DNA from 3 places in the Mesorhizobium sp. BR1-1-4 genome. Region 1 is predicted to be linked to each of the others. Evidence: predicted binding sites of a transcription regulator. Region 1 holds the regulator's gene; each other region holds the start of a gene.
What was found. The regulator PhoB, encoded in region 1, activates phosphate uptake and scavenging genes when phosphate is short. The targets are predictions, from matches to a motif close to TGTCATNNANCTGTCAT.
Positions count from the first base shown of each region.

Region 2: the regulator PhoB is predicted to act here: its motif matches at 7,379-7,395, upstream of LB571_RS12555 (esterase-like activity of phytase family protein).
Region 3: the regulator PhoB is predicted to act here: its motif matches at 6,661-6,677, upstream of ppk2 (polyphosphate kinase 2).

Region 1 covers NZ_JAIUIB010000001.1:70,973-81,000, forward strand. Annotated here, with positions in the region: gene xylF (D-xylose ABC transporter substrate-binding protein) at 108-1,148, opposite strand; gene LB571_RS00350 (ROK family protein) at 1,413-2,648, shown strand; gene phoB (phosphate regulon transcriptional regulator PhoB) at 2,651-3,340, opposite strand; gene phoU (phosphate signaling complex protein PhoU) at 3,360-4,067, opposite strand; gene pstB (phosphate ABC transporter ATP-binding protein PstB) at 4,093-4,896, opposite strand; gene pstA (phosphate ABC transporter permease PstA) at 4,893-5,744, opposite strand; gene pstC (phosphate ABC transporter permease subunit PstC) at 5,748-6,731, opposite strand; gene pstS (phosphate ABC transporter substrate-binding protein PstS) at 6,798-7,853, opposite strand; gene LB571_RS00385 (PAS domain-containing protein) at 8,365-10,028, opposite strand, start outside.
Region 2 covers NZ_JAIUIB010000005.1:170,230-180,257, reverse strand. Annotated here, with positions in the region: gene LB571_RS12590 (glucose/quinate/shikimate family membrane-bound PQQ-dependent dehydrogenase) at 1-471, opposite strand, end outside; gene LB571_RS12585 (ATP-dependent helicase) at 729-3,497, shown strand; gene LB571_RS12580 (hypothetical protein) at 3,768-4,175, opposite strand; gene LB571_RS12575 (HNH endonuclease signature motif containing protein) at 4,168-4,839, opposite strand; gene LB571_RS12570 (hypothetical protein) at 4,998-5,312, opposite strand; gene LB571_RS12565 (trimethylamine methyltransferase family protein) at 5,436-6,989, opposite strand; gene LB571_RS12560 (glycine cleavage T C-terminal barrel domain-containing protein) at 7,003-7,203, opposite strand; gene LB571_RS12555 (esterase-like activity of phytase family protein) at 7,509-8,978, shown strand; gene LB571_RS12550 (MATE family efflux transporter) at 9,332-10,028, shown strand, end outside.
Region 3 covers NZ_JAIUIB010000004.1:280,685-290,712, forward strand. Annotated here, with positions in the region: gene LB571_RS10510 (hypothetical protein) at 1-133, shown strand, start outside; gene LB571_RS10515 (DUF423 domain-containing protein) at 149-511, opposite strand; gene LB571_RS10520 (multidrug efflux MFS transporter) at 544-1,797, opposite strand; gene LB571_RS10525 (GntR family transcriptional regulator) at 1,913-2,578, shown strand; gene LB571_RS10530 (DUF982 domain-containing protein) at 2,709-2,942, shown strand; gene LB571_RS10535 (hypothetical protein) at 3,010-3,156, opposite strand; gene LB571_RS10540 (glycosyl transferase family 90) at 3,355-4,326, shown strand; gene LB571_RS10545 (glycosyl transferase family 90) at 4,464-5,435, shown strand; gene LB571_RS10550 (aldo/keto reductase) at 5,459-6,502, opposite strand; gene ppk2 (polyphosphate kinase 2) at 6,785-7,705, shown strand; gene LB571_RS10560 (dihydrofolate reductase family protein) at 7,961-8,605, opposite strand; gene LB571_RS10565 (glyoxalase superfamily protein) at 8,739-9,281, opposite strand; gene hemB (porphobilinogen synthase) at 9,544-10,028, opposite strand, start outside.

The DNA of each region.
Region 1 (10,028 bases):
TAAGGGTTTTTGTCCGGAATTGCGAAGACAAGGAAATTGGAACGGCCAGTGTTCAGAACACTGACCGTTCCACGCCGCGGCGTTTCCGATTTTTCAGGCGATCAAGCTCAGTTGCAGGCCGCGACGCTGCCCGCGGCAACGCCCGTGCAGACTTCGTCCTTCTTGATCCAGCCGGCGTCGATGACGAGGTTGAGATTGTCCTTGGTGATGGCCACCGGGGTCAAGAACAGCGACTTTACGGTGTTGCCGCCAGGCGTCGTGAAGTCCTTCACGCCGGCGATGTCGGTCATCTTCTTGCCGTCGGCGAGTTGCGAGGCGATCTCGGCGGCGTTCTTGCCGAGTTCGCGCGCGTCCTTCCACACGGATACGGTCTGGGTGCCGAGCGCGATGCGGTTGAGCGCGGCGTGGTCGCCGTCCTGGCCGGAGACCGGCACGGTGCCGGCGAGCCCCTGCGCCGTCAGCGCCGCGACGACGCCGCCGGCGGTGCCGTCATTGGCGGCGACCACGGCGTCGACCTTATTGTCGTTGGCGGTGAGGAACTGTTCCATGTTCTTCTGGGCGTTGGCGGGCAGCCAGCCGTCTGTATAGGCTTCGCCGACATTCTTGATCTTGCCGCTGTCTATGGCCGCTTTCAGCACTTCCATCGAGCCCGAGAACAGGAAGTCGGCATTCGGATCGGCGCCCGAGCCCTTGATGAAGACGTAATTGCCCTCAGGCTTCACCTTGAACACTTCGCGGGCCTGCATGCGGCCGACTTCCTTGTTGTCGAAGGTCAGGTAGAAGACGTCCTTGTTCTCGATCAGCCGGTCATAGCCGACGACCGGAATGCCCTCGTCGAGCGCCTTCTGTACCGCCGGGCCGATGGCCGACGCGTCCTGCGCCAGGATGATCAGCGAATTGGCACCCTGCGAAATCAGGCTCTCGACATCGGTCAGCTGCTTGCCGGGATTGGACTGCGCATCGGCGGAAATGTACTTGTCGCCCGCGGCCTCGATCGCCTTCTTCATGGCCGCCTCGTCGGTCTTCCAGCGCTCCTCCTGGAAGTTGGACCACGACACGCCGATGACCTTGCCCTTCGCCTGCGCGACCGACGCCAGCGTCAGCGACATGGCGACACCCGCCAGAATGGCGACTGTGAATCTCTTCATGATATCCTCCCTGCGCCCGCGTGTGGCGCGACCAAACTGGCCCTAAGGCCGGCACAAAGGCCCTATTTTTTCGAGCCTCGAAAAAACACTGGTCCATCGCCTGAGCACTGTCAACATTGATTCTGACGCATTTTGAGGTGCCAGAAGCCTTTTTTCGAGCCCCGCAATAAATAAATGACAGCCCCAGCCGCTTCTGCCAGTATTCGACCCGTTGCCGGAGGTGTTCGAGGGGGCGTCAAGAACCACGGCGACGGGGAGGGAATGATGTCGGTCGGAATCCGCCACGACGATCTGCGCCGGCGCAACCGCGCAATGGTGATTGGAGCCGTGCGCCGGGGTGGCCAGCCCTCGCGCACCGAGATCGCCGCTACTACCGCCCTCAGCCACTCGACCATATCGGCGATATCAGCCGACCTGATCGGCGAAGGTATCCTGAGCGAAGGCAAGCCGAACGAGGCCGGCTCACTGAAACGCGGCCGGCCGCAGGTGGGCCTTTGTCTCAACCCCGAGGCCGCGGCGGTCATGACCGTGGTGCTGTCGCTGAATTTCCTCTCCGTCGCCGTCATCGACTACGCCGGCCAGGTGATATCGGAGGAGCAGCGCCGGCTGGACACGCTGACCATGTCGCGCGAGGCGCTGATCGGCGAATGCGTGGCCATCGTCCGGCGCCGCCTCGAGGATCCCGACCTCGATGTCGCCAGCATTGCCCGCATCGCGCTGGCGATCCAGGGCATCACAGACACCGAGGCGCGCGCCATGCTGTGGTCGCCGATCACGCCGCAGACGGACATTGCCTTCGCCGATATACTCGAAGCCGAATTCGGCATCCCCGCCACCATGGAGAACGACTGCAACATGATGGCTGTGGCGCTGCGCTGGCGCGACCCCGAGCGCTACCGCGACGACTTCATCGCCATCCTGCTCTCGCACGGCATCGGCATGGGCCTGGTGCTGAAGGGCGAGCTGTTCACCGGCACCCATTCCTCCGGCGGCGAGTTCGGCCACATGATCCATCGCCCGGGCGGCGCGCTCTGCCGCTGCGGGCGGCGCGGCTGCGTCGAGGCCTATGCCGGCAACTATGCCATCTGGCGTAATGCAGGACAGATGGGTGAGGACGCCAAACCGGTCGACGTCAGCGACGCCGACATGCGCGCATTGGCGGCCACGGCGCGCGAAAGAGACGGACCGGAGCGCGAGGCCTATCGCAAGGCCGGCGAGGCGCTGGGCTATGGCCTTGGCAGCTTGTTCGCGCTGATCGATCCGGCGCCCGTTGCGATGGTCGGCGTCAGCGCCGCCGCCTTCGATCTGATCGAGCCGGCCTTGCGCGAGGCCATCGCCCAGACCGCCGGCGGCCAGCATTCGACGTCGATTTCCTTCGATACAGAGCCGAACGAATTGCCGCTGATCCGCGAGGGCTGCGCCATGCGCGCGCTCACCTTCGTCGACCAGGAGATCTTCGCGCCGGGTGTGCAGGTGAGATCCGGCAAGAACGTGGCCTGATCTCAGTCCTCGCGAATCGCGTAGCCTGCGCCACGGATGGTGCGTATCACATCGGGCATGCGGCCATTGTTGACCGCCTTGCGAAGGCGCCCGACATGCACATCCACGGTGCGCTCGTCGATGTAGATCGTCTCGCCCCAGACATTGTCGAGCAACTGGCTGCGCGAGAACACGCGGCCAGGATGGCGCATCATGAATTCGAGCAGCCTGAACTCGGTCGGTCCGAGCCGGATCTCGCTCTTCTTGCGATAGACCCGGTGCGATTCGCGGTCGAGCACGATGTCGCCGACCTTGAGCACGCTGGACAGCACTTCCGGTTTGGCGCGGCGCAGCAGCGCCTTGACCCGGGCCATGAATTCCGGCGTCGAGAACGGCTTGACCAGATAGTCGTCGGCGCCGGTCGAGAGGCCGCGCACGCGATCGCTCTCCTCGCCGCGCGCCGTCAGCATGATGATCGGCAATCGCTCCGTCTCGGGCCGCATGCGCAGGCGCCGACAGAGTTCGATGCCGGAAACCGCCGGCACCATCCAGTCGAGCACCAGCAGGTCGGGCACGTTTTCCTGGAGGCGTATCTCGGCTTCGTCGCCGCGTGTCACCACCTCGACCTGGTAACCCTCGGACTCCAGGTTGTAGCGGAGGAGCACGCCTAGCGGCTCCTCGTCCTCCACCACCATGATGCGTGGCGCGATCATCGATCGATCATCCCTGCCGTCAAGCCGCCGGCACCGACATCGCCGTCTCGTCCTGCTTCGGACGGTTGGCGGGCAGTTGCGTGCCGGTCAGCACATAATACGCATTCTCGGCGATGTTGGTCACATGGTCGCCGATGCGTTCGAGATTCTTGGCGCAGAACAAAAGATGCGTGCAAGCCGTGATGTTGCGGGGATCCTCCATCATGTAAGTCAGGAGTTCGCGGAAGACCGAAGTGTATTTGACGTCGATGCGTTCGTCGTCATTCCTGAGCTTGGCGAGGGCGGCGGCATCGCCGGCCGCATATTCCTCGACGACGCCCTGCACCTGGATCAGCACCAGCTGCGCCATGGAGTCGATGGAATGCGACAAGTCGCGCGGCGTGGCGGTGAGGCCGACCGAGCCGACGCGCTTGGCGATGTTCTTGGCAAGGTCGCCGATGCGTTCGAGATCGCCCGCCATGCGGATCGAGCCGACGACATGACGCAGATCGTCGGCCATCGGCTGGCGCTTGGCGATCAGGGTGATGGCGCGATCATCGAGTTCGCGCTGGCGCGCGTCCATGATGGCGTCGTCGGAGACGACGCGCTGTGCCAGCGCGTTGTCGGAATTCAGCAGCGCCTTGGTGGCGCCGCCGACCATCGTGCCGGCGAGATCGCCCATGTCGCTGATCAGCTTGCTGATCTGTCCGAGATCCTCGTCGAAGGCTGCGACTGTGTGTTCGGCCATGATCCTGGTCCTCGTATGCGTGAGATCAGCCGAAGCGGCCGGTGATGTAGTCCTGCGTGCGCTTCTCGCGAGGCGACGTGAAGATCTTCTCGGTCTTGTCGAATTCGACCAGCTCGCCCAGATACATGAAAGCCGTCTGCTTCGAGACGCGCGCGGCCTGCTGCATGTTGTGGGTGACGATGACGATCGTGTAGTCGGCCTGCAACTCGTCGATCAATTCCTCGATCTTGGCGGTCGACAATGGGTCGAGCGCCGAGGCCGGCTCGTCGAGCAGGATGACCTCCGGCTTGACCGCCACGGTGCGGGCGATGCAAAGCCGCTGCTGCTGGCCGCCCGACAGGCTGAGGCCGCTGGCGTTGAGCTTGTCCTTGACTTCGTTCCACAGCGCGGCGCGTTTCAACGCCTGCTCGACACGGCCGTCCATCTCGGCCTTGCCGATCTTCTCGTAGAGGCGGACGCCGAAGGCGATGTTCTCATAGATCGACATCGGGAACGGCGTCGGCTTCTGGAACACCATGCCGATCTTGGTGCGCAACAGGTTGAGGTCCTGCGAGCGGTCGAGAACGTTCTGGCCGTCGAGCAGCACCTGACCCTCGGCGGTCTGCTTGGGGTAGAGCTCGTAGATGCGGTTGAAGACGCGCAGCAGCGTCGACTTTCCGCAACCCGACGGTCCGATGAAGGCCGTCACGCTGCGCTCGGGCAGCGACAAGGTGATGTCTTTCAGCGCCTTCGACTGGCCGTAGTAGAAATTGAGGTTCTTGACCTCGATCTTCGCCTTGGCGGCTGCCTCTGTCGCAATCGTCATGTCTGGAGACAACATCTGGCTCATTTGTCCTCTCTGCGTCCGGTCAGGCTGCGCGCAAAGATGCTGAGCGCGAGAACCGTCAATGTGATTATGAGTGCGCCGGTCCACGCCAGTTGCTGCCACTCCTCGTAAGGGCTGAGAGCGAACTGGAAGATGGTCACCGGCAGGCTGGCCATCGGCGCATTGAGATTGCTCGACCAGAACTGGTTGTTGAGCGCTGTGAAGAGTAGCGGCGCCGTCTCGCCGGAAATGCGGGCAATGGCCAACAATATGCCGGTGACGATGCCGGACATCGCCGCGCGGTAGGCCACCGAACGGATCACCACCCAGCGCGGCGCGCCAATCGCCGTGCCGGCCTCGCGCAAAGCGTTCGGCACAAGGTTGAGCATGTCCTCGGTGGTACGCACCACGACGGGAATGACCAGGATGGCCAGTGCCACGGCACCGGCGATGGCCGAGAAATGCCCCATCGGCCGTACCATCAATTCGTAGACGAACAGGCCGATGATGATTGAGGGCGCCGACAGCAGGATGTCGTTGATAAAGCGCACCACGGTGGTGAGCTTCGAAAAGCGGCCATATTCGGCCATGTAGGTGCCGGCCAGCACGCCGATCGGCGTGCCGACGACGATGCCGATAATAGTCATCACGATGCTGCCGTAGATGGCGTTGAGCAGGCCACCGGCATCACCGGGCGGCGGGGTCATTTCCGTGAACACTGAGAGCGAAACGCCCGACAGGCCCTTATAGAGCAGCGCGCCGAGGATCAGCGCCAGCCAGGCAAGGCCGATGCCGGCGGCGACGACGCAGAGCGTCATCATCACGCCGTTCTTGCGCTTGCGGCTCTGGTGAAGCGATGCGGCTGTCGACATCGGTCAGACTCCGGTACGGGCATCGATGCGCATCAGCATGTAGCGGGCGATGGCAAGGATGAGGAAGGTGATGACGAACAGGATCAGGCCGAGCGCCACCAACGAGGAAGTGTAGAGATCGCCGACGGCTTCGGTGAATTCGTTGGCGATGGTTGCCGAGATCGTCGTTGCCGGCGCGAACAGCGAGGCGCTGATCCGGTGGGCGTTGCCGATGACGAAGGTGACCGCCATGGTTTCACCGAGTGCACGGCCGAGCGCAAGCATGACGCCGCCCATGATGCCGATGCGGGTGTAGGGGACGACGACCCGGCGTGTTACCTCCCAGGTCGTGCAGCCAATGCCGTAGGCGGACTCCTTCAGCACCGGCGGCACCGTATCGAACACATCCTTGGTGATCGAGGTGATGAAAGGCAGGATCATGATGGCCAGGATCATCGCCGAGGTCAGCAGGCCGATGCCATAAGGAGGCCCGGCAAACAGGCTGTTAAGGCCGGGAATGCCGTGGAACACGTTGATGATGAAAGGTTGCACTGTCGTCTGCAGGAACGGTGCCAGCACGAACAGGCCCCAGATGCCGTAGATGATCGAAGGAATGCCGGCCAGCAGTTCCACCGCCATGCCGATCGGGCGCCGAAGCGGACGCGGGCAAAGCTCGGTAAGAAAAATGGCGATGCCGATGCCGAGCGGCACAGCGATCAGGATGGCGATGGCCGAAGTGATGATGGTGCCATAGATCGGCGCCAGGGCGCCGAATTTCTCGGTGACGGGATTCCAGCTCTCGGTGGTCAGAAAGGAGAAGCCGAAGGTCGACAGTGCCTGCCAGGAACCGGCGAACAGCGAGATGGCGACGCCGCCGAGCAGCACCAGCACGAGAATGGCGGCGGCGCGGGTCAGCCCATGGAAGATCGAATCGGTCAACGCGAACCGTCTGACGGTGGCGTCGCGTGAACCTCGAATGGCTGGCAAGGCTTCGTGGGCAGCGCTCATGTCAAGCTCGGCTCTTTGTGTTGATTGAAAAGGAGCGCCGCGGGGCGGCGCTCCTCCAGAAAGATATTACTCGCCGGCGTAGACGGGCTTGCCGTCGGCCTTGATGTCGGCCTTCCACGAAGCCTTGATCAGGTCGACGACGCTATCGGGGATCGACACATAGTCGAGCGCCTTGGCGGTTTCCTTGCCGTCCTTGTAGGCCCAGGCAAAGAACTTGAGCGCTTCGCCGGTGGCTGCGGCATCGTCCGGGGTCTTGTGGATCAGCACCCAGGTCGAGGCAGCGATCGGCCAGGTGGCGTCGCCCGGCTCGTTGGTGATGATGACGTTGAAGTTCTTGGCGCCCTTGAAGTCGGCGTTCGAAGCAGCCGCGCCGAAGGATTCGAGCGACGGCTCGACGACCTTGCCGGCGGCGTTCAGCATCTTGGAGTAGGAGAGATTGTTCTGCTTGGCATAGGCATATTCGACATAGCCGATGCCGCCGTCGGTCTGCTTGACGGTGTTGGCAACGCCTTCGCTGCCCTTGGCGCCGACGCCGGTCGGCCATTCGACGGCCGTATCCGAGCCGACCTTGTCCTTCCAGTCGGGCGAGAGCTTCACGAGGTAGTCAGTGAAGTTGAAGGTCGTGCCCGAGCCGTCCGAACGATGAACGACGGCGATAGCGGTCGACGGCAGCTTAAGGTTCGGGTTCAGGGCCTTGATCGCGGCATCGTCCCAGGTGGTGATCGCGCCGAGATAGATCTGGGCCAGCGTCTTGCCGTCGAGGACGAGTTCGCCCGGCTTGATGCCCGTGAGGTTGACGATCGGCACGATGCCGCCCATCACCATCGGGAACTGCACGAGGCCGTTCTTTTCCAGATCGGCGTCGGACATCGGCTTGTCGGTGGCGCCGAAGGTCACGGTCTTGGCGATGACCTGCTTGATACCGCCGCCCGAACCGATCGACTGATAGTTGAGGCCGATGCCGGTGTCCTTCTTGTAGGTGTCGGCCCATTTGGCGAACACCGGATAGATGAAGGTCGAGCCGGCGCCGGAAAGGTCAGCTGCCATTGCTGCGGAAAGGGTGAGGGTGGACGCCGCAGCCATTGCAATCGCAACGGCCGCCGAGCGGATGAAATGTCTCATGTGGCCTGCTCCTGTTCGGAAGATGGTCTCTCGGCGCCACTTCTTGCCGGCGCCCGCTGAGGCCAATAGCCTTCGATTATAACAGTCGCATGACAGTTTCATGTCAGCCCGGTAACGCGTTGCCGGCAACGCGAAAGACGCCGGTCTCGGGCGCTCGCGGCGCGGTCCGAGTTTGCCGCCGGAATCAGGGGCTTGAGCCGTCCGACGGCTGGAATCACCACGGACTCGACCAGGCTTTTCCCAAATGAAGAAAATCCGGACGGGAGCGCGTTGCTCGCAGCCAGAGCGTGTCATGGCCGGGCCATCGCCAAAAACAGGTCCGTTGGGGTAGAGTGACACTGTTTCTTGCAGGCGGTCGCTGCTCCCGCCCGTAACTGAGAAGAGCGGAATTCGATTTCGCTATTGTTCCGGCTGGACGCCGCCTTTGATATGGCGCGATCGCACCATAGTCATTGCACGCAGCGGTAGCAGCGAATCTCCCGCTGATCCCGCAATCCAGGCGACGCGGGCTCTATCCCGCGTTGCGGTGGACCTGACGGCCGGCGCCGACCCAGCGCTCTACCTTCTCGAGCAGGGCCCTGGGACTGATCGGCTTGGGCAGATAGTCGTCCATGCCCGCCTCCAGGCAGCGCTCGCGGTCGCCCTTGAGCGCGTGCGCGGTGACGCCGACGATCGGCACATGCGTGCCGGTCTCCTGCTCCAGCAGGCGGATCGCGGCCGTCGCTTCGAGACCGCTCATCTCCGGCATCGAGACGTCCATCAGGATCATGCACGGATTGAGCGTGCCGAAGGCGTCGAGCGCCTTGCGGCCATTGCCGACGATCTCGAAACCATAGCCGGTCTCGCCGAGGATTTGCGTGAACACCATCTGGTTCACCTCATTGTCCTCGGCTACCAGGATATCCAGCCTGTGCCCGCCGGCCGTCGCGGGCAGCCTGGGGCGAACCTGTGGCGGCTGCAATTGTGCGCGCTGCTCGGATGGTGCCAGGGGCGGCGGCCGGGACGCCTCGGGCGCCTCGCCCGCGAGCGGTTGAACGGCGTGGCCGCTGGTGGCGTGGCGATGGCGCTGGATGGTCGCGACTAGCGTTTCCAGGAGCACCGAGGAGCGCGCCGGCTTGATCAGCTGGGCGTCGATGCCAAGATCGCGGTAGCTGGTGTTGGCAAGCGACTGGTCGACCGATGTCAGCATGATGATCGGCGTGTCCGCGAGGCCCTCGGTGTTGCGCACGATACGCGCCATTTCGGCGCCGCTCATTTCAGGCATCTGGTAGTCGAGCACGACGCAGTCGACCGCCACGCCATAAGCTGCCGCGGCGATCAGCACCTTGAGACCTTCGGCGCCGCTTTCGGCCGCGCAGGAATCGAACGTCCACGAGGTCATCTGCTCGGTCAGGATGGCGCGGTTGACGGCGTTGTCATCGACGATCAGCACGCGTGCGCCCGTCACGTCCACCGGCGTGATGCGCTGCCCGCTCTGCTGCCCGGCCCCTGGCAACGTTACGGTGAACCAGAAGGTCGACCCCTTGCCTTCGGCGCTCTCGACGCCAATGTCGCCGCCCATCAGGTCGACCAGCCGCGAGGTGATGGCAAGGCCAAGCCCGGTGCCCTCGTGGCGCCTTGTCGAGGACGTATCGACCTGGCTGAATTTCTCGAACACCAGTTTCAGTTTTTCCTCGGGGATGCCTATGCCGGTATCGGTGACCGAGATCGTCAGCCTGGTTCCCGTTGGAACCCGTTCGCCGGTCACGTCGACCAGCACGTGGCCTTCATCGGTGAACTTCACCGCATTGCCGAGCAGGTTGGTGACGATTTGCCGGATGCGGCCGACATCGCCGATGAACAGGCTTTCGAGCCGCGGCTCGATGCGCACGATGAGCTCGAGATCCTTTTCCTTGGCCCGTGTCGACACCAGCGTCGCCACGTCCTCGATCGCCTCGGCGAGATTGAAGGGCGCCGGGTCGAGCACCAGCTGGCCGGCATCGATCTTGGAGAAATCCAGGATGTCGTTGATGATGGTCAAGAGCGCGTTGCCCGATTTGACGATGATGTCGGTGAATGTCTTCTGCTTCGGATCGAGATTGGATTTGGCCAGGAGTTCAGCCATGCCCAGTACGCCGTTCATCGGCGTGCGGATCTCGTGGCTCATATTGGCGAGGAATTCCGACTTGGCGCGGT
Region 2 (10,028 bases), on a different contig from region 1:
TTCGCCCGCAGGCACATCGCCGCCGAGATTGGCGTTGGGGATCACCTTGTCGGTGTCGAGCGCGCCGCCGATGTCCTTCGGGTCCGTGGTCATCGAATAGCCGGCCACCGCCAGCGATGCCAGCACGGCAAGGATCAAAGGGGCTCGCCCGTCCGGACCGGCAAGGCCGCGCCGCGCCCACGGCGTCAGCAGCCACAACGCCACCAGCACGATGATGCCGCCGCGCGGGCCGAGCTCCCACCAGTCGAAACCGGTTTCCCAGACCGCCCAGGCCAGCGTGCCGAGCACGATCGCCGCGTAGAGCCAGAGCGCCGTGGAACGGCGCCGGTAGAGCAGCCAGGCGGCGACCAGGAAGGCGAGACCGACGATGATGTAGTACCAACTGCCGCCCAGCGAAGCCAACCAGATGCCGCCGGCGCCAAGCGCCAGGCCTATGAGGAAGAGAATGAGGGAGGTGATGGTGACAGCCAAGATGATACTCCTTCGACTGTTGCGCGCGTGGGGCGGGCTAGGGCAACCCGGCATTGCGCGTTTCCCGTGCAACTTTCTCCCGACGGCGGCGCCTGTCAAGCGTAGGTCGCGGACCCGCGGGCAGCAACCTCGTTCCGCCTGGGATTGTTCCACAACGGCGGTTCCCATATCGGTGAAGCCGCCGTATCGGGCACTTTGCCGGAACAAAACGTAGACAGTTCTGGTCTTTCCCTCCCGAATCACTACATTCGGGGGAGATGTCCGGCTTTTCCGAAGACATGCCCTTTTTCGACGAACCCAATGCGCGGCCCACGGCCCCGTCGGGCATTGCTGCGCGCGCCATGGCTGCCCGCGGCGGCCAAAACAATGCGCCCGACTATCTCAGGGGCTTGAATCCCGAGCAGCGGCTGGCGGTGGAGACCACCGAAGGCCCTGTTCTGGTGCTGGCCGGCGCCGGCACCGGCAAGACCCGTGTGCTGACCACCCGCATCGCCCACATCCTTGCCACCGGCAGGGCCTTCCCCTCGCAGATCCTGGCCGTCACTTTCACCAACAAGGCCGCGCGCGAGATGAAGCAGCGCATCGGCATCCTGATCGGCGAAGGCAATGTCGAGGGCATGCCGTGGCTCGGCACCTTCCACTCGATCGGGGTGAAGCTGCTGCGCCGCCACGCCGAGCTTGCCGGGCTGAGGTCCGACTTCACCATCCTCGACACCGACGACGTCGTGCGCTTGATCAAGCAGCTGATCCAGGCCGAGGGCCTGGACGACAAGCGCTGGCCCGCGAAACAGTTCGCCCAGATGATCGACGGCTGGAAGAACAAGGGCCAGGGTCCGGCCGATATCGCCGAGGGCGATGCGCGCAGCTTCGCCAACGGCAAGGGCCGCGAGCTCTACAAGGCCTATCAGGAGCGGCTGCAGACGCTGAACGCCTGCGATTTCGGCGATTTGCTCTGCCACCCGATCCGCATCCTCCGCGCCAATCCCGATGTGCTGAAGGACTATCACCGGCGGTTCAAATACATCCTCGTCGACGAGTACCAGGACACCAACACTGCCCAATACATGTGGCTGCGGCTTCTGGCGCAGAGGCCGAGCGGACCACAACCAGCGCGAAGTGGTTCTCCGGGTGGGCGCGTTCCAAGTTTTTCCGGTGTTTCGGATAGAACGGAAGCGGCTAGCTATAGACCCGCAACTCCAGAGGACGAATCAACAGTTTCGGCCGAAGGCCGCAAGCCCGACCGGGCGTCCGAGCCGTTGCGAGGCCCGCGCGGAGGGCCCGCGCCGGCAGGCGCGGAACAGCCCGTGAGCGAAAACAAAGTCAATATCTGCTGCGTCGGCGATGACGACCAGTCGATCTATGGCTGGCGCGGTGCCGAGGTCGACAACATCCTGCGCTTCGACAAGGATTTTCCGGGCGCCACCATCATCCGGCTGGAGCGCAATTACCGCTCGACCGCGCACATACTGGGCGCCGCCTCCCATCTCATCGCCTACAATGAGGGCCGTTTCGGCAAGACGCTGTTCACCGACCGCAACGATCCCGAGGACGGCAAGGTCAACGTCCACGCCGCCTGGGATTCGGAGGAGGAAGCCCGCGCCATCGGCGAGACCATCGAGGCCTACCAGCGCCAGAAGCACAATTTGAACGATATGGCGATCCTGGTCCGCGCGTCCTTTCAGATGCGCGCCTTCGAGGACCGCTTCATCACGCTCGGCCTTAACTACCGCGTCATCGGCGGTCCGCGTTTTTACGAGCGCATGGAAATCCGCGACGCGCTGGCCTTCTTCCGCGTCGTCGCCAACAGCACCGACGACCTCGCCTTCGAGCGCATCGTCAATGTGCCCAAGCGCGGCTTGGGCGAAGCGACCATCCGCCAGATCCACGACACCGCGCGCGCCTTGCGCATCCCGATGCTGGAGGCGGCGGGTACACTGGCGGAAAGCGACGAGCTGAAGCCGAAACCGCGCGCCGCGCTGCGCGAGGTCGCGGCCAATTTCGAACGCTGGCAAAAGGCGCTGGAAACCACGCCGCACACCGAACTCGCCGAGACCATTCTCGAGGAGAGCGGCTACACCGACATGTGGAAGAACGACCGCTCGGCGGAAGCCCCCGGGCGGCTTGAGAACCTGAAGGAACTGATCCGTTCGATGGAGGAGTACGAATCGCTGCGCTCCTTCCTCGAACATGTCGCGCTGGTCATGGATGCCGAGCAGAATGCCGGGCTCGATGCCGTTTCCATCATGACGCTGCACTCGGCCAAGGGCCTCGAATTCGAGACCGTCTTCCTGCCCGGTTGGGAGGAAGGTCTCTTTCCCCATCAGCGCGCGCTCGACGAAGGCGGCCGCTCGGGGCTCGAGGAGGAGCGGCGGCTCGCCTATGTCGGGCTGACGCGGGCCAAGAAGAACCTGCATATCTGGTTCGTCTCCAACCGCCTCATCCACGGGCTCTGGCAATCGACCATCCCGTCGCGCTTCCTCGAGGAACTGCCGGAAGCCCATGTCGAGGTCGCCGAAGCCGGCAACTCCTATGGCGGCTACGGCAATCCCTATGGCGGCGGCTCGTTCGCGTCCGGCCGTGGCGGCGGCCAGGGGGCAGGAAGACAGAACCCCTATGGCGCCTCGCGCTTCGACAATATCGGCGGCAATTCGGGCGGGGAAAAATCCGGCGCCTTCTCCAACACCTATTCGACGCCGGGCTGGCAGCGCGCGCAGGCCAACCGCACCGAGGCGACCGACCGCAACTGGGGCACGCGCTCGGGCCATCAGGTCGAACGCATCGGCTATGGGGAAACAGACTCCGGCTACGGCGCCGGCCGCACCAGCGTCAAGGGCCGCACCATCGATGGCGAGCTGGTCGCCAAATCCGTCTCCGACACGCCGTCCGCCTTCAGCGTCGGCGACCGCGTCTTCCACCAGAAATTCGGCAACGGCAACATTTCAGCCATCGAGGGCAACAAGCTGACCATCGACTTCGACAAGGCCGGCCAGAAGCGCGTGCTGGACGGGTTTGTGGCGGCGGTGTGAGATGCAGCTTACAACGATCTCAATCTACCTTAGACCAGCTTTACCAGCTCGGCGTGATCTCTAAGCGGCGCACTAGCGAATTCATCGAGGGTTAAAAGTGTGAAATCGACAGGGCAGTCGATTGAAAGGGAAAGTTCGCTGAGGTGCCGACAAAGAGCTCGGTGCAAATCCGGAAGCCTCTCATCTGAAATTTCGGTCGTAAAAAGAATATCTACATCGCGAAACAATTCGCCACGGAAAAACGATCCGAAACCATAGGCAGAGTTGATATCAAGATTTGATACTATAGTATCGATTACCGTCTTTATCTTTTTTCGCATAATCCCAATATTTTGTGGCCCAAACTCCGCCGGCCAACTCGGTTGAATTGTAGAGCCCGATATGATTTGTCTCGCAATAATTTTTGGCTTGCGCCGAATAGCCATTCCACGAGCCTCCTACGCAGATATATTGAAGCGGTCCAAAATCTTGCAATGCTCGCATGACAAGCGCAAGACTAAATGCATAGTCGTCACCGCCAAGAAGCCGCATGTGGTCTCCTTGTTGCTTTCTTTCAAATAAAAAAAGTATATCTTTTTCTCTCCGCAAATTCTCTACATTATCGTGATTTAATAGAATTTTATGCAAAAAAGAGGTCCTTGAGAAGGGGATGCTCCAAGGATTTACAGAATCACTCATAGCCAAATCTTTCAGAAAAATCGGTGGGAAACTTGGGGTAAAATTCTGTTCGGCCGAACTGCTGCTGCTCATAGGCCAGAGCGTGTCTCTTGAAGGCAAGGAACACAATAACGTCCTCCTTAGATAGCAATGAAATATTGCTTCCGATAGAATTTACAATCTTTCTATTATTTGGTAAAATTGTATCCAGCTTACGAGCACTCCAAATATCTACAGCATCAGAGCCGGGATCCTCGTTCGCTATCAACGAATGCGGGCCAACGTCCGAGAAGATCCCGTGATTCTCCGCTAGAAGAAGACCGACATAATTTCTTAGTTCATCAAAATTCTCAAATTGAACATCGCACCCCGCTTGCTCGACTTCTTTCTCTCGCCCACTTTTCCACTCCCGCAGCAAATCTTCCGAATATGCGGCTGGAGCTTTGTCAATTGCGGTGTGGCAGTTAGGGCACAGCAGAACTAGATTTTCATACGTGTCGAGGCCACCGTCCGCCTGACCGCGAGGACCGTCCTCACTATGCGCAATAACGTGAGCCATTTCGCCTATATGAAATGTCTGCACGCCATCTATGACCTTGGTCAGATCAGCACGGCACTGCGGATTGGAACATCTTCCACCTGCTCGTCCCCAAAGAATTTTTGTATCTGATAATCCAATCGCCATGATGGATAGAGTGGCGCACTAAGGTACCTTATACCAGTCTATATATCAGCCAAAGGTCGATTATTTGCATAAATATGCCGAGCCTTAGCGGCTGCAAGAGATAACCGACGCTGGCGATCGGCCACTAAATGAGTCTATCAAAGTGCGGGCGACGCCATTCAATCCACCTTCTTCTCGCCCCGCTCCCCGGCCTTCACGATATCCTCTGTCGTAAACAGGATTTCCTTCAGTTCCACGCGCCAGTCCGTCTTCTGGCGCAGCAGGAATTCGAGGTCCATGCCGAAATGCTTGAACTCCTCGCTCTGCGCGTTCTTCATGATCGCCTTGGCCTGCGGGTTCTTCTCGACCGACATGCGCTGTTCGTACCAGCTGATCGCTTCCGCCTCCTCGATCAGCGAGGTGATCATGCGGGCAAAGGTCCGCACTTCCTGCGACAGTTCTTCCGGCGGTTCGTGGTACTGGTCGAAACCCATGTCGTCCTCCCTCAACGGCTCACGGATGGAGCCAGGCATTGGCCCGCATCCATGAATGCGCGTGACGCGCCCCGGGTTCCGGGATCACGGCCACAATTCGGGATGATGGATCCGCGAACTATCTCACGACACCGGCGCCGCGCCCCCCTCTTCCGTGCGCCGCGCGATGAACGCGTCGAGCACGCCTGACGTGGCGGCCGCCGCGGCCGGCGGCTCAAAATCGGCAAGGGTGCGCTTCCAGATGCCGGTGGCGCGTTCGGTGGCGGTCTTCGAGCCGCTTTGCGTCCAGTTGCCGAAATTCGACCAGTCGGCCACCAGCGGCTCGTAGAAGGCGGTGCGGTAGCGCGCCATGGTGTGGCCGGCCGAGAAGAAGTGGCCGCCCGGCTGCACTTCGGCGATCGCCTCGAAGCCTATTGCGTCGTCGTCGCCGGGGGTCGCCGCACAAAGTTCCGCGAGCGTCTGCAGCGCCTCGATGTCGGTGACCAGCTTTTCCAGGGAAACGCTCAAGCCCCCTTCCAGCCAGCCGGCCGCGTGGATGCAGACGGTGGCGCCCGACAGCACCGAGCCCCACAGCGCGAACTGCGTCTCGTGCGCGGCCTGCGCGTCCGAAATGTTGGCCGCGCTGCCGCCGCCCGAGCGCCAGGGCAGACCGGTGAAGCGCGCCAGCTGGCCTGCGCCCAGCGTGGCTTTGACGTGCTCCGGCGTGCCGAAGGCCGGTGCGCCCGATTTCATGTCGACATTGGAGGAGAAGGAACCGTAGACCACCGGCGCGCCCGGCCGCACGATCTGCGCCAGCGTCAGCCCGGCCAGCGCTTCGGCATGCTGCAAGGTCAGCGCGCCGGCCACGGTGATCGGCGCCATCGCACCCGCCAGGCAGAACGGCGTGATGATAAGGACCTGGCCCGCCTTGGCGAAATCGATGATGCCTTGCGCCATCGGAATGTCGAGCTGGCGCGGCGAGTTGGTGTTGATGACGGTGTAGCAATGCGCGCCCGAGCGGAATTCGTCCTCGGACAGCCCGCGCGCCAGCCTGATCATCTCGAAACTGTCATCGACCTGCGGCGTGCCGCGCGCGAACACGAACGGAAATTTGTCCGACAGGGTCAGCTGCGCCCGGTTGACGGCATAGTGGCGGAAACGATTGTCGATGTCCTGCGGTTCGATGCATGGCCCCAGCATGTGCAAGACGTCGAAATGCTGCACCAACTTGATCAACTCCTCGAAGGCGACCAGCGTCCCGGGCCGCCGGCCGCGCTCGAGATCGGTGACATTGGGCGCGCCGGAGCCGGCCAGGAACGTCATCGAGCCCAGTTCGAGCGACAGGTCCCGAGAGCGCGCGCCGGCATAAGCGTGGATCGATCGCGGCGCCGAGGCTAAGGCTGCCGCCACCATGTCGCGACCGATGCGCACCATGTCGGTGTCGGGGTCGACCAGGGCGCCGGCGCGGGCGAGCACCTCGCGCGCCTCGGGCAGCAGCACCTTGATGCCCAATTCTTCCAGCACGCGCAGCGCCGTGCCGTGGATCGACGCCACCTGGTCGTCGGAAAAGATCGGCTGCGGCAGGAATGGGTTCTTCAGCGACCGGTAATTGGGCTTACGGCTTGATTCGCTGCCTGCCTCGCCCATGCGTCCCCGCCGGCGTTCGCGCCTCGTATCCCGTGCAGCGTCATCGACCATCAGAAACTCCTCCTCATTGCCGCATCGCCCTGCCCTGGGGACCGTAGGGCGAAGCCGTGATGACCCGCGCCGTCCGTTCGACGCCGACAATGTGCACGCAAAGCGCCATCCCCTCCCCGGCGAAATCGTCGTCCACCAACGCCAGCGCGACGCTCTTGCCGATCGTGTAGCCAAATCCGCCCGAGGCGCCGACAACGCCACCCCCGATGACCACTGCGCGATAGTGCGGCTTCGAAGCTTCCCCTCCCGGTCAGTTCGAAGCCGGCATCATATCCGTACTAGACATAAGTGTCTAGTACGCCAAGCACGCTCCATGGGAGGTCACCAATTCCCGCTCTCCAGCGTTTTTTATCAGCACATGGAGATACCGGCTGACCCGTGTCGCCCACTGTCACGCAAGCATCATGTTGACGCCTTAGATCGCTTTCGGGGAGGCACGCGCGGCATCATCGATGCGGCACCTCTTTTTCATTTTTCCTTCGGCCGCTCCGGCGTGCTTCGTCACAAAGAGGATTGTCCATGAAACACCTGCACCGAACCGCCTCGCTCGGCGTCGCGCTGGCCTTGTTCACCGCCCTCACCCCGGCGCTTGCCGATGGCGTGGCCTACATCAACAAGGGCCTCGTCGGCGTCGGCCGCATCCCGGCCGACCAGCGCGACAAGTTCGGCGAGACCTTCGGCTCGGGCTCGGGCATGGCGATCGACATTTCGGGCTGGACGCATGATGCCGGCACCTACAAGGGATCGCTCTGGCTCTTGCCCGACCGTGGCTACAATGTCGCCGGCACCACCGACTACCGGCCGCGCCTCAACACCATCGCCATCGAGTTCACGCCTGTCGCGCCGGGCGCTGCTCCCGCCGCCGGCCAGGAGCAGACGGGCGTCAAGGCGACGCTTGCCGACACCATGCTTCTCACAGACGACAAGGGCGCCGATGCCACCGGCCTCGATCCGCTGTCGGACGTACGCGCCGCGGCCGGCGACATGCCCATGCTGCCCGTCGCCACCAATGGCAAGCTCGCGCTCGACAATGAAGCCATCGTGCGGCTGCCGGACGGCTCGATGTTCATCTCCGACGAGTACGGCCCCAACATCTACAGGTTCTCCGCGCAAGGCCGCCTGATGTCGGCGACCCAGCCGCCTGCGGCTCTCGTGCCGATGCGCAAGGGAGCGCCGAACTTCTCCTCCGACAATCCCGGCCCGGGCGCCGCCGACCCTGATCCGAAGGATCCCGAAACCGGGCGCCAGAACAACCAGGGCCTCGAAGGCATGGCGATGACGCCGGACGGCAAGTTCCTGATCGCCGTGCTGCAGTCGGCGCCCCGGCAGGATGGCGGCGATTCACCCTCGACACGGCAGAACACGCGGGCGCTGGTCTATGATGCCTCCGACCTCGCCCATCTGAAGCTCGCGCATGAATATGTCGTGCCGCTGCCGGTGTTCAAGGATGCCAAGGGCAAGACCAAAATCGCCGCGCAGAGCGAGATCGTGGCGCTTTCGGACACATCCTTCCTGATGCTGGCGCGCGACAGCGGCAACGGCCAGGGCCTGAAGAAGGGTGACGCTTCGCTCTACCGCGAGATCAACATCGTCGACGTCTCCGACGCGACCGACATCGCGGGCGGCGCCTTCGATGCGGCCGACAAGCCGGTCGCGCCCAAGGGCGTGCTTGATCCCTCGGTGACGCCGGCCAAGCTGACGCCGTTCATCGACATCAACGACGCCACCGCGCTTGGCCACTTCGGCCTGCACAATGGCGGCGCGAAGGACCACAACGAGCTTTCGGAGAAGTGGGAAGCGATGTCGTTGGCCAGCGTCCTCGATCCCAAGCTGCCCGACGACTATTTCCTGTTCGTCGGCAACGACAATGACTTCCTCGCCCAGGACGGCTTCCAGGTCGGCGCGCCTTACAAGGCCGACGACGGCGCCGACGTCGACACCATGTTCCTGGTCTATCAGGTCACGCTGCCAGGTCTCGGCAAGAAGTAACGATCACTGCTCAAGCGGGCGCGCCTGGCGCGTCCGCCTGTGCAGGTCGTGAAGGCCTACTTCAGGAATTCCGCGTCCTTCGGCACGCCGGCATCGATCGGCTCGGCCGTCCTGCTCGACACGGCGATGATCTTGCCGGCTGCCGACAGGTTGGGCCGCACGAAGACCTGAGCGGGAGGTCGATGATGTCCTGGTTCATAAGCGCACGCAGCCGGACGACGCGTTCTTGCCGATCGAATTCCGTTCCGGCGAGCCTGACCGATCGACGGTCACTGCGCCTCGGCGCAGGGTGCATCTCGGTCCGGCCTGCGGTATCGTCGCGGGCCAGAGTCACATTTGCCAGGTTGGCCGCCATGGACGAAAAAATGCCCGCACGCCGGCGTACCGGCGACCTGACCAGCGGCCCGATCCCGCGCACGCTGCTGCTCTTCGCCTTGCCGGTGCTCGGCTCCAACGTGCTGCAATCGCTGAACGGCTCGGTCAACGCCGTCTGGGTGGGCCGCTTCCTCGGCGAGTCGGCGCTGACCGCGACGTCCAACGCCAACCTCGTCCTGTTCCTGATCCTCGGCACGGTGTTCGGCATCGGCATGGCGGCCACAATCCTGGTGGCGCAGTCGGTCGGCGCCCGCGACCTGCCCGAGGCGCGCCGCATCGTCGGCACCAGCGCCACCTTCTTCTTCCTCGTTTCGGTGGTGTTCGCGGTCTGCGGCTGGATCTGGGTCGATGCCATCCTGGGCGCGCTCGGCACGCCGGCCGACGCCTTGCCGCTCGCACGCTCCTACCTGCGCATCATCTTCGTCGCCGTGCCGATGATGAACCTTCTGTCCTTCGTCATGACCGTGCTGCGCGGTGCGGGCGATTCACGCACCCCCTTCATCTTCATGGCGCTGGCGGTCGTGCTCGACATCGTGCTCAATCCCCTGCTCATCCGCGGCATCGGCCCGTTTCCTGAACTCGGCATCGCCGGTTCCGCCACCTCGACGCTGATCGGCCAGACCGTGAGCGTCGTCGCCATCCTCGTCGTGCTCTACGCGCGCAAGCATCCGTTGC
Region 3 (10,028 bases), on a different contig from region 1:
TCTGTTCGAAGATATCTACCGCAACTACTGGGGCATCGCACCGGCCACACAGCGACCGGAAGCGCGACGGCGGGTGAAACCTGCTGTTGGCGGCCGTGCCCTTTGGGTCCGCCCGGAACGCCGCCGGGATTGACCTCAAGCAATCATTTCAGGGTCGTGGACGTGCCACGGCCGAGATCGCTATCGCCAGCCAGCCTGCAATGAGCAGGGTGCCGCCGATCGGCGCCGACATCGGAAACAGCCTTGAGCCCCAGAAATCGCGGGCGAGAAGATCGCCCGCGAAGAGGAGCAGCCCGGCGAGCAGAATGAGGCTGGCGATGCGCAGCCAGCGGTTCGCGCCGATAAGGCCGATGGCGAGGAAGACCGGCGCATGCATCAGCAGGAACGACGCGGCGGTGCCGGTAAAGGCGCCGCCGCGGTGGGCGGCGGCCGCCGAAAGCGCCACCCCCGCCGCGCCGACGAGGCCGCCGGCAAGCACGAGGAGGCGGCTGCCGTTTGGATCGGGGTTCATGGCCGGCGTGCTCCTTCTTTCTTCAGCAAGCGTCAGGGCTTGCGCGCTTCCAGCGCCATATGCCGCGTCCGCCGCGATTGGACGATCCAGTTGTAGGCCGCCCCGAGCGCCATCAGCACCGACGTGCCGAGAAACACCGCCGGCATGCCGAAATGGCCGCCCACAAAACCGCCGGCCAGTGGCCCCGCGACCTGTCCGACATACTGCGCCGAGATCGCCAGGCCAAGCACGTTGCCGCCAACGCCGTCGGGGATGTTGTGCCTGATGACACTGGTGATGCAGGGCAGGAGGCCGCCCAGCGCCAGGCCCATCAGGAAACGCAGGCCGATAAGCTGCCAGCTATTGGTGACAAAAGCCTGCGGGATAAGGAGCAGCGCCGAAACCGCCAGTGCTCCCACGACAACGTTCCAGTGCCCGATCCGGTCCGCGAGCTTGCCGAGCCAAGACGCCGAGAGGATGGTGCCCAGCGCGGCGGCCGACATCACAACGCCGGCGACGAGCGTCACCCTGCTCTGGTCCTCGATGAGCTGCTGCACATAGACGGTGATGATCGGCTCGATCGACATTGTGGCGAAGGCGAGCAGCATGCCGGTGGTCAGCATGGCCACGACCGGGCGCTTGTCCGGGATCTGCGACCAGCCGCTTTTCGGCTTTGCCGCCGACACCGGTTTGGCTGGCTTCGGACGCGGGCTCTCCTTGATGAGGAAGGTCGTTGCCAGGAAGGCGAGGAAGATCACACCGCCTGACAAGAGGAAGGTGGCGCGAATGCCGATCACCGGCGGCAGCACGCCGCCCAACAGGGGACCGACCAGCGAGCCCGCCGTAATGCCCGCCGACAGCACGCCAAGCGCCCAGCCGGAACGCTCCTTCGGCGTCTGCATGGCCACCAGTATGGTTGAACCGGAGGAGTAGCCGCCCGCGAAGCCGATCAGCAGGCGCAGCAGCACCAGCTGCCAAACCGTCTCGACCATGCCCGTCAGCGACATGCAGATCGCCATGCCGAAGGAGGCGCGCACCAGCATCACCTTGCGCCCGTAGCGGTCACCCAGGCGCCCCCATAGCGGCGCTACTGTGGCCGCGGCGAAGAAGGTGGCGCCATAAGCGACGCCGGACCACTGCACGATTGCCGCGTGGCCCTGTGCGCCGAGCTGTTCGACATAGAGCGGCAGGAATGGCAACAGCAGGGTCATGGCGATGAGCGTGCTGAACGAGCCCGCGAAACAGACCGCGAGATTGCGCCGCCAGTGAATGTTGTAGCCGCTTTGCTGCGTGTCTTCCTGCGTCATGCCCTGCCTGCCGGGTATCAGCGCTTGTTGCGGATACCATTTTGGGATACCAAATTGGTCTCCGTCATGAACTTCACGCCGGCCGCTGTCAATGCGGCTTCGGAAAGGGCGCGCGATGTCGCAGATGCAGAATGTCGAACGGCAGCTTCGCGAGATGATCCTGGCGCTCGAGATCGGGCCGGGAGAGCGGCTGACCGAACGCTGGATCGAAAGCCAATTCGGCGCCTCGCGCACGCCTGTCAGGGCGGCGCTGCTGCGGCTGGAGACCGAGGGGCTGGTCGGCAGGGACGGGCGCGGCTGGACCGTTTCGCCCATCAATCTGGCCGAACTCGAGCAGGTCGCGGTCTATCGCGAGGCGGTCGAGATCGCGGCATTGCGGCTGACGTGCGGGCAAGCCGACAAGAGCGCCATCGATGTCATCGAGGCGATGCTCGATTCCTGCGACGAAAATACGCCGCGCGAGGAGTGGCATCGTGTCGGCATGGATTTTCACATCGAGCTGGCGCGGCTCTCCGGCAACGAATTCCTGTTCCGGGCGGTTCGTGACGCGATGACGCGTCTGTCGCGCGCCCGCTGGCTGGAAGTGCGTGACGAGACGGCCCTTGGCCGTGCCTGGGTCGAACATCGCGCCATTCTTGCCGCGACACGCCTCGGTCAGGCTGATGAAGCCGCGCGGCTGCTGTCGGCCCACATCGTCGGCAGCCGTGACCGGCTGGTGACGTCGCTTGCCAACGACCGACGTGGCCTTCGCGCCAGGGGATTTGCCGTCGTCGCCGCTTAATGCGGTCCATGCGCTGCGGCGCGCTGGCCGGAAAAACAGACGGGTCTGACGTGAAGCGCACTTTCGGCCTCGCTTCAAGGAAGCCGATGGCGTAAGAGCGGCGATGGAAAACAACCGGTTTGAAACACCTGTGACCGTCAAATCCGTCACGGCGGGAAGCACTCAGCTCTTGCGTTCGGCAAGGGAGGCTTCCGATTACCTCCTCAACAACTGGCCCGGCAAGCGCAGCCCCAAGCATCGTGCGGCGCTGCAGGCCTGTCACGACGCGCTCGCCGGCGACAAGCCGGCGATGAATGCCAGGCGCGCTTTCATCGCCGCGGCGCGGGAAGTGGATGTCTTCATCAGCGACAAGGCGCCAGCCTGATATTAGCTCGCGGTTTGGGCTGACAATTGGATTTGAGGCTCGGCCCGCATTAGCGGGCCGGATGCCGTTAATCCTTCGTTTCGGTCTCAGTCTCGGTTTCAGGCTTCGTACGTTCGCGCGCGGCAACCTTGGCCGCCAGCTTTTCAGCCTTCTTGGCCGCTTTCTGGCGGTCGCGCTCCTTGCGTTCCTGATCGTAGTTTGGTGCTCGCGCCATGTCGGCTCCTTTTTGTGACTGCCTTGCGGCCCTGAGCCTGCCTAGGAGCATTAGCCGTCAAACACAACAGCCGAAGCGATAATGCGTGGCTGCTGGCATCGAAGAGATGCGGGCGCTTGCCAGATCGGCGCCACAATGATGTAGGACATGCGGGCGCCATGGATTGAGAACCGCCCGTTTGTTTTGATCAAGTGACCGATGGCCACAATTTCGCGGACCGCAGCAAGAGTTTTCTATTATGCGAGAAACGTCGCGCGCGATGTCGCTCCGCAAGCGTTGTTTCGTGCCCGGCTGGCTGGCCGTCTCGAAAGGGCCAGGCTTTCCGGTGAGGCGGCGCGCCGCAGGCTGAATTACTACAACAAGTTGCAGGATGGTTTCGCGCCAAGCGCCGATGCCATGCGCATCGGCAAACTGCCCTTCACGCCGACCATGTACTATTACGACCTCAAGGAGTTCGCCCGCTACTTCGATCCCGGCCTGCTCATCGACCTGGAATTCGGCGACGTCAGGAATGTCCCCAAGGTGCCTTCGATCGTCAAGGACCGGCCAATCTGTGCTGACGACAAGAACGCGATCATCATGAAACTCGACAAGTTTCGTCATTTCCAGATGCCGGCTGACGCGATGTCGTTCGCCGACAAGCTGCCGTCCGTTGTCTGGCGCGGTGATCTCAACAATCCGATCAGGACAAGATTTCTGAACGCTGTGCGCGACCTGCCGTTCTGCGATGCCGGTTCGCACAAGCCGAACGCACCGCCCGAATACGCCAGGCCTTTTCTCAGCATCAGCCAGCACCAGCGCTATCGCTACATCGTCTCGCTCGAGGGCAACGACGTGGCGACCAATCTCAAATGGATCATGAATTCGAAGTCGCTCTGCATGATGCCGCCGCCGACCTATGAGACCTGGTTTGCGGAGCGGCAGCTCGAAGCCAACGTCCACTATGTGCCGCTCGCGGCGGATTTCTCGAACCTTGAGGACCACGTCGCCTATTTCGAGCGGAATCCGGCGGAGGCGGAGCGCATCATCGCGGCTGCGAACGCCTATTGCCGGACATTCGACGACGAACAGACCGAGCAGACGATCTCCCTGCTGGTGCTCTACAAATACTTCGTGCTGTCGGGCCAGATCAAACCGGATGCCGAGGTGTGGCGCTACATAACGGGCTAGTTGCGGCGCTCGGTCGAGGCCGCCAGCCGCATTCGGGCGCTATCGGAATGCGTGGCTGGATGGTAGGGCAATCATGCTGCGGGAACCATCCCGACCTTCACTTGTTCAACCGCGTTTATCTTTGATCAAAAGAGTCCATGGCCACCCTCCAACGAACGACGGCAAAGGTCTTCTACTATGCGCGGAACGTCGTGCGCGATATCGCGCCCCAGGCGATCTTCCGGCGGCGATTGGCCAGCCGCCTACAGCAGGCCAGGCTCTCGGACGAGGCCGTGCGCCGGCGACTGAATCACTACAACAAGCTGCAGGACGCTTTTACACCAGGCCCGGATGCTGTGCGCATCGACAAGATACCGTTTGAACCGAGCATGTACTATTACGACCTGAAGGAATTTGCCCGCTATTTCGATCCATCATTGCTCATCGACCTGAAGTTCGGTGATGTCATCGGCGTGCCCAAGCTGCCGACCCTCGTCAAGGACCGGCCGATCCGCGCCGACAACGGCAATGCCGTCGTCATGAAGTTCAACAAATTCCGCCACTTCCACATGCCCCTCGATACCGTCGCCTTCGCCGATAAGCGCCCTGCCGTGGTCTGGCGCGGCGACCTCAACAACCCGATCAGGACACGGTTCCTGGATGTCGCGCGCGACTTGCCGTTCTGCGATGCCGGTTCGCACAAGCGCAGCGCACCGGCTAAGTACAGCAAGCCTTTCCTCAGCATCAGCCAGCACCTGCGCTATCGCTACATCGTCTCGCTGGAGGGCAATGACGTGGCGACCAACCTCAAATGGATCATGAATTCCAACTCGCTCTGTCTGATGCCGCCGCCGACCTACGAAACATGGTTTGGCGAGAGCCAGCTCGAGGCCGGTGTCCACTATGCGCCGCTCGACCCGGATTTTGCCGATCTCGGCGAAAAAGTGCGCTATTTCGAAGCGCACCCGGCCGCGGCGGAGCGCATCATCGCCGCAGCCAATGCCTATTGCCGCAAATTCTCCAATGAACGGGACGAGCATGCGATCTCGTTGCTGGTCCTCTACAAATATTTCGTGCTCGGCGGCCAGATCGAACCCGATCCCGAACTCTGGCGGTTTATCGGCGGCTAGCTCTGCTCTCGGCCTGACGCCGATCAGATATCGCTGCGGTCGAGAACCAGGTCGGCGGGGCCGAAGCGATCCTTCGCTGTCAGTTGCTGGTGCCAGTAGGGGTAGAGCAGAGCCGGCCGGCTGACCGCGTCGAGGCGCTGGCGTTCTTCGGTGCCGAGCTTCAGGGCCGCCGCCGCAAGGTTGTCCTTGAGCTGAACGTCATTGCGGGCACCGATCACCAGCGAGGAGACGGCAGGGCGTCCGAGCAGCCAGGCGAGCGCCACCTGCGCCGCCGAGACGCCACGATCCTTGCCGATCTCGACCAGCACATCGACAATCCGCCACAGCCGGTCCTCGTCGCGGATCGGCGGCTCGGACCAGCCGGCAAGCTGGCGAGCGGTCGGGCTGTCGCGGCGGTATTTGCCCGACAGCAGGCCGCCGGCGAGCGGGCTCCAGACCAAAACGCCCAGCCCTTGGTCGACCGAGATCGGCAAGAGCTCGTACTCGGCCTCGCGCGCTTCCAGCGTATAGTGGATCTGCTGGGTGACGAAGCGTTGCTGGTGACGGCTGTCGCTGATGGAAAGCGCCTTCATCACCTGCCAGCCGGAATAGTTGGAGCAGCCGATGTAGCGCACCTTGCCCTGGCTGACCAAACTGTCGAGCGCGGCAACGGTCTCCTCGAGCGGAGTGAGGCCGTCCCATTGGTGGACGAAATAGATGTCGATGACATCGGTCTTCAAGCGCTTCAGGCTGCTCTCGCATTCACGGATCAGATGATGGCGCGACAGGCCCTCGTCGTTCGGGCCCTTGCCGATCCGCATCCGCGCCTTGGACGCGATCAGCACATCGTTCTTGCGCTTGCCGCCGAGAGCTTCGCCTATGATCTCTTCGGAGAGGCCGTTGGAATAGACATTGGCGGTGTCGATGAGGTTGATGCCGGCATCGATGCACATATCGATCATCCGCTTGGCTTCGGCGAGATCGCTGTTGCCGACCGCGGCGAAGGGCCCGGCGCCGCCGAATGTCATGGTGCCAAGCGTCAGTGTCGAAACCTTCAGGCCGGAACGGCCAAGGGTGCGGTATTCCATGTCAGATCCTCACGATTTTGTTGAAGAGGCGTGCCGGCAAGGCAGGCCTGGAAGGCGACCGCGCATTTGTAGGACAATTCGGCCGGCTTGTCGCCATGCGACGACGGTCGATCGATCAGACATCGCGGAATTTGCAACGTCGGCAATTGCGCCTGTGCTGCAATAAAACCGTCACCGCCGGCCTATATTGAAGTCGGCTCAGGTGTTTCCATTCCCGGCCGCCGGCCAGCAATTTGGAGCGCCCAGTGGTAACCGACAGGGCTTGCAAGCGGAGCAGTTGATATGACCGAGCTGAAACAGAATTCCCCTGCCAAGGACTGGCTTGAAGCCGAGCTCGCCGACACGCTCGACGAGGACTATGAGCTCGAAATGTCGGAGCCGGCCCTCTCGATGGAGATCGCCAAGATCTACAAGAACTCGCATCCGCCTTCGATCGATCGCATGCAGTATTTTCGCGACCTGATCAGCCTCCAGTCCGAATTGATCAAGCTGCAATCCTGGGTCGCCTACCACAAGAAGAAACTGGTGGTGATATTCGAGGGCCGCGACTCCGCTGGCAAGGGCGGCGTCATCAAGCGCATCACACAGCGGCTCAATCCGCGTATCTGCCGCGTCGTGGCGCTTCCGGCTCCGACCGAACGCGAGAAGTCGCAATGGTATTTCCAGCGCTATGTCCCGCATTTGCCGGCAGGCGGCGAGATCGTTTTGCTCGACCGCTCCTGGTACAACCGCTCCGGCGTCGAAAGGGTAATGGGTTTTGCCAGCCCCGAGCAGGTCGAGGAGTTCTTCCATGACGTGCCGGAGTTCGAGCGCATGCTGGTGCGCTCGGGCATCACCGTGGTCAAATATTGGTTCTCGATCACCGACGAGGAACAGCAAATGCGCTTCCTGATGCGGATCCACGACCCGATGAAACAGTGGAAGCTGTCGCCGATGGACCTGCAGTCGCGGGTGCGCTGGGAACACTACACCAAGGCCAAGGAGGAGACCTTCGCCCGCACCAACATTCCCGAGGCGCCCTGGTTCATCGTCGAGGGTAACGACAAGAAGCGCGCGCGGCTGAACTGCATCGACCATCTGCTCAAGCAGCTGCCGTATGAAGAGGTGCCGCACGAGGAGATCACGCTGCCGGAGCGCGTCTTCAACCCGGAATACGAGCGCCAGGTGCTGCCGCGCGAGCTTTACGTGCCGGAGAAGTATTGAGCGAGAGTTTTGTCCTTCTCCCCGTCACTATACGGGGAGAAGGTGCCGGGCAGGCGGATGAGGGGCGGCGCTGGCTTTGACAATTGAGCCCGGATAAACCCCCGCGCGCGCTATCTTCTTCTGCTGACACATTGCCATCGGACATGCTCGACAGCGCAATCTTCTAGCGCTAGCGCCGCCCCTCATTGTCCTGCCGGACATTTCTCCCCGTATAGTGACGGGGCGAAATGGGCTTTCGTCGAGGGTTTCTCCACCTTACGCCCGTTTGATGACGACGTGCGTGGCCAGTGCCGTCGCAACCTGTTCGCTGCACTGGTAGCCAAGATTCAGCATGTCGAGGCCCGCAAAAAGGTTCTCGCCTCTGCCAAGCAGCACCGGCGAGATCGCCACGTGCATGTCGTCGATCAGCTTTTCCTGCAGATACTGCCGGATGGTGGAGATGCCGCCGCCGACCCGCACATCCTTGCCTGACGCGGCGGCTTTGGCCTGTTCGAGAGCCGAATGGATGCCGTCGGTTACGAAATAAAAAGTCGTGCCGCCTTCCATCACGATGGGATCGCGCTTGTAATGCGTCAGCACGAAGGTCGGGACGTGATAGGGCGGATTGTCGCCCCACCAGCCCTTCCAGCTGTCGTCAGGCCACTCGCCCCGGATCGGCCCGAACATGTTGCGGCCGAGGATCCAGGCGCCGACATTCTCGAAGCTGCGCGCCGCAAAGTCTTCGTCAACGCCTGTCTCGCCGCCTTCCTGGCCAAACATCTTGCGGAAGGTGCGAGTGCTGAAAGCCCATTTGTGCAGGGCCGGTCCGCCGACACCGAGCGGATTTTCAAGGCTCTGATCGGGACCGGCGCCATAGCCGTCAAGCGACAGGCTGAAAGCGTTGACGCGAAGTTTGGACATGAGGACCTCCTCCTTGAGAACCGATTGTATTTTGCAAGTGGTTTCCTTCTAGCAAACTGATTTTGAATTGCAAGCGGTATTTCCGAGTCGGAAAAGGTGTGTCCGAATCTTGCGGCAGGCTACGGCCACCGCCTCATTGGCCCGTCAGTTCCATGAAGCGGATGTGATTGCTGAACGGGTCTATGACCTCGACCGTCAGCCGGCCGTCTTCATGCTCCAGGCCGGGCTTCATGTAGCGGTAGTCCTTGCCGGCAAGCTCTTTCTGGAAGTCGCGGATGCCCTTGATATAGACGACCATGTTGCCGCCCGGCGTCGCGTCGCCCGCATGTTCGGACAGGTGCAGGACAAGGTTGTCGCGCGAGACTTGGGTGTAGAGAGGGAAATTTTCCCCATAGCGGTGCTCCCAGTCCACGGTGAAGCCGAGGAAGCCGAGGTAGAATTCGTGCGCCTTGGCAACGTCGAAGATGCGCACGATCGGCGCCGTCCGTTCAAACACGATCTTGCCCTGGCCGGCTGGCGGCGCTTCGATTTTTGCCGACAGGATATTCCAGCTCGCCAGTCCAAACTGGCGCGCGACGATCTCAAGGGCCTCGCTGTGGCTGATCGTCAGGTCGCGGGCGGCAAGCGCCTCCCGCATGGCTTTCGCCATCGTCTTGGCGTCGCGATAGGCAAGCATGTCCGTTTCCTCGGGTCACGGCGAAGCCTTCGTCAGTGCCCGCGTTGCCGACGCCTTCGCCCGACGGGTGAAACGGGTCAGGAAGCATCATCGGGAGGCGTTCGCCATACCTCTTGGGCCGAGGTGCGGGCTGCCGGCCGCCTCCGGCCGTGCTTCCATCATAGCTGCAGCTGCCGGTTTTTGTCAGCGGGTTTTCGATAGAACCGCCGACCAGTCGAAAGAGTGGTGACATCTACTGAAGTGCCTTGCCCGGGAAGTCGGGCTACCCCTTCAGCATCACAGCCACTTCGGGCGCGAAATAGGTCAGGATGCCGTCGCAGCCGGCGCGCTTGAAGGCGAGCAACGACTCCAGCATCGCCTTCTCACCATCGATCCAGCCATTGGAATCAGCCGCCTTGATCATCGAATATTCGCCCGAGACCTGGTAGGCGAAGGTCGGCATCTGGAATTCGTCCTTCAGCCGGCGGATGATGTCGAGATAGGGCAGGCCGGGCTTCACCATCAGCATGTCTGCGCCCTCGGCGAGGTCCTGTTCGGCCTCGCGCACCGCCTCGTCCGAATTGGCGTGGTCGATGTAATAGGTCTTCTTGTCGCCCTTGAGCAGACCGGCGGTGCCGACCGCCTCGCGATAGGGGCCGTAGAAGGCCGACGCGAATTTGGTGGCGTAGGACATGATCGCCACGTCCTGGAAACCGTTGGCGTCGAGCGCGTCGCGGATGGCGCCGATGCGGCCGTCCATCATGTCGG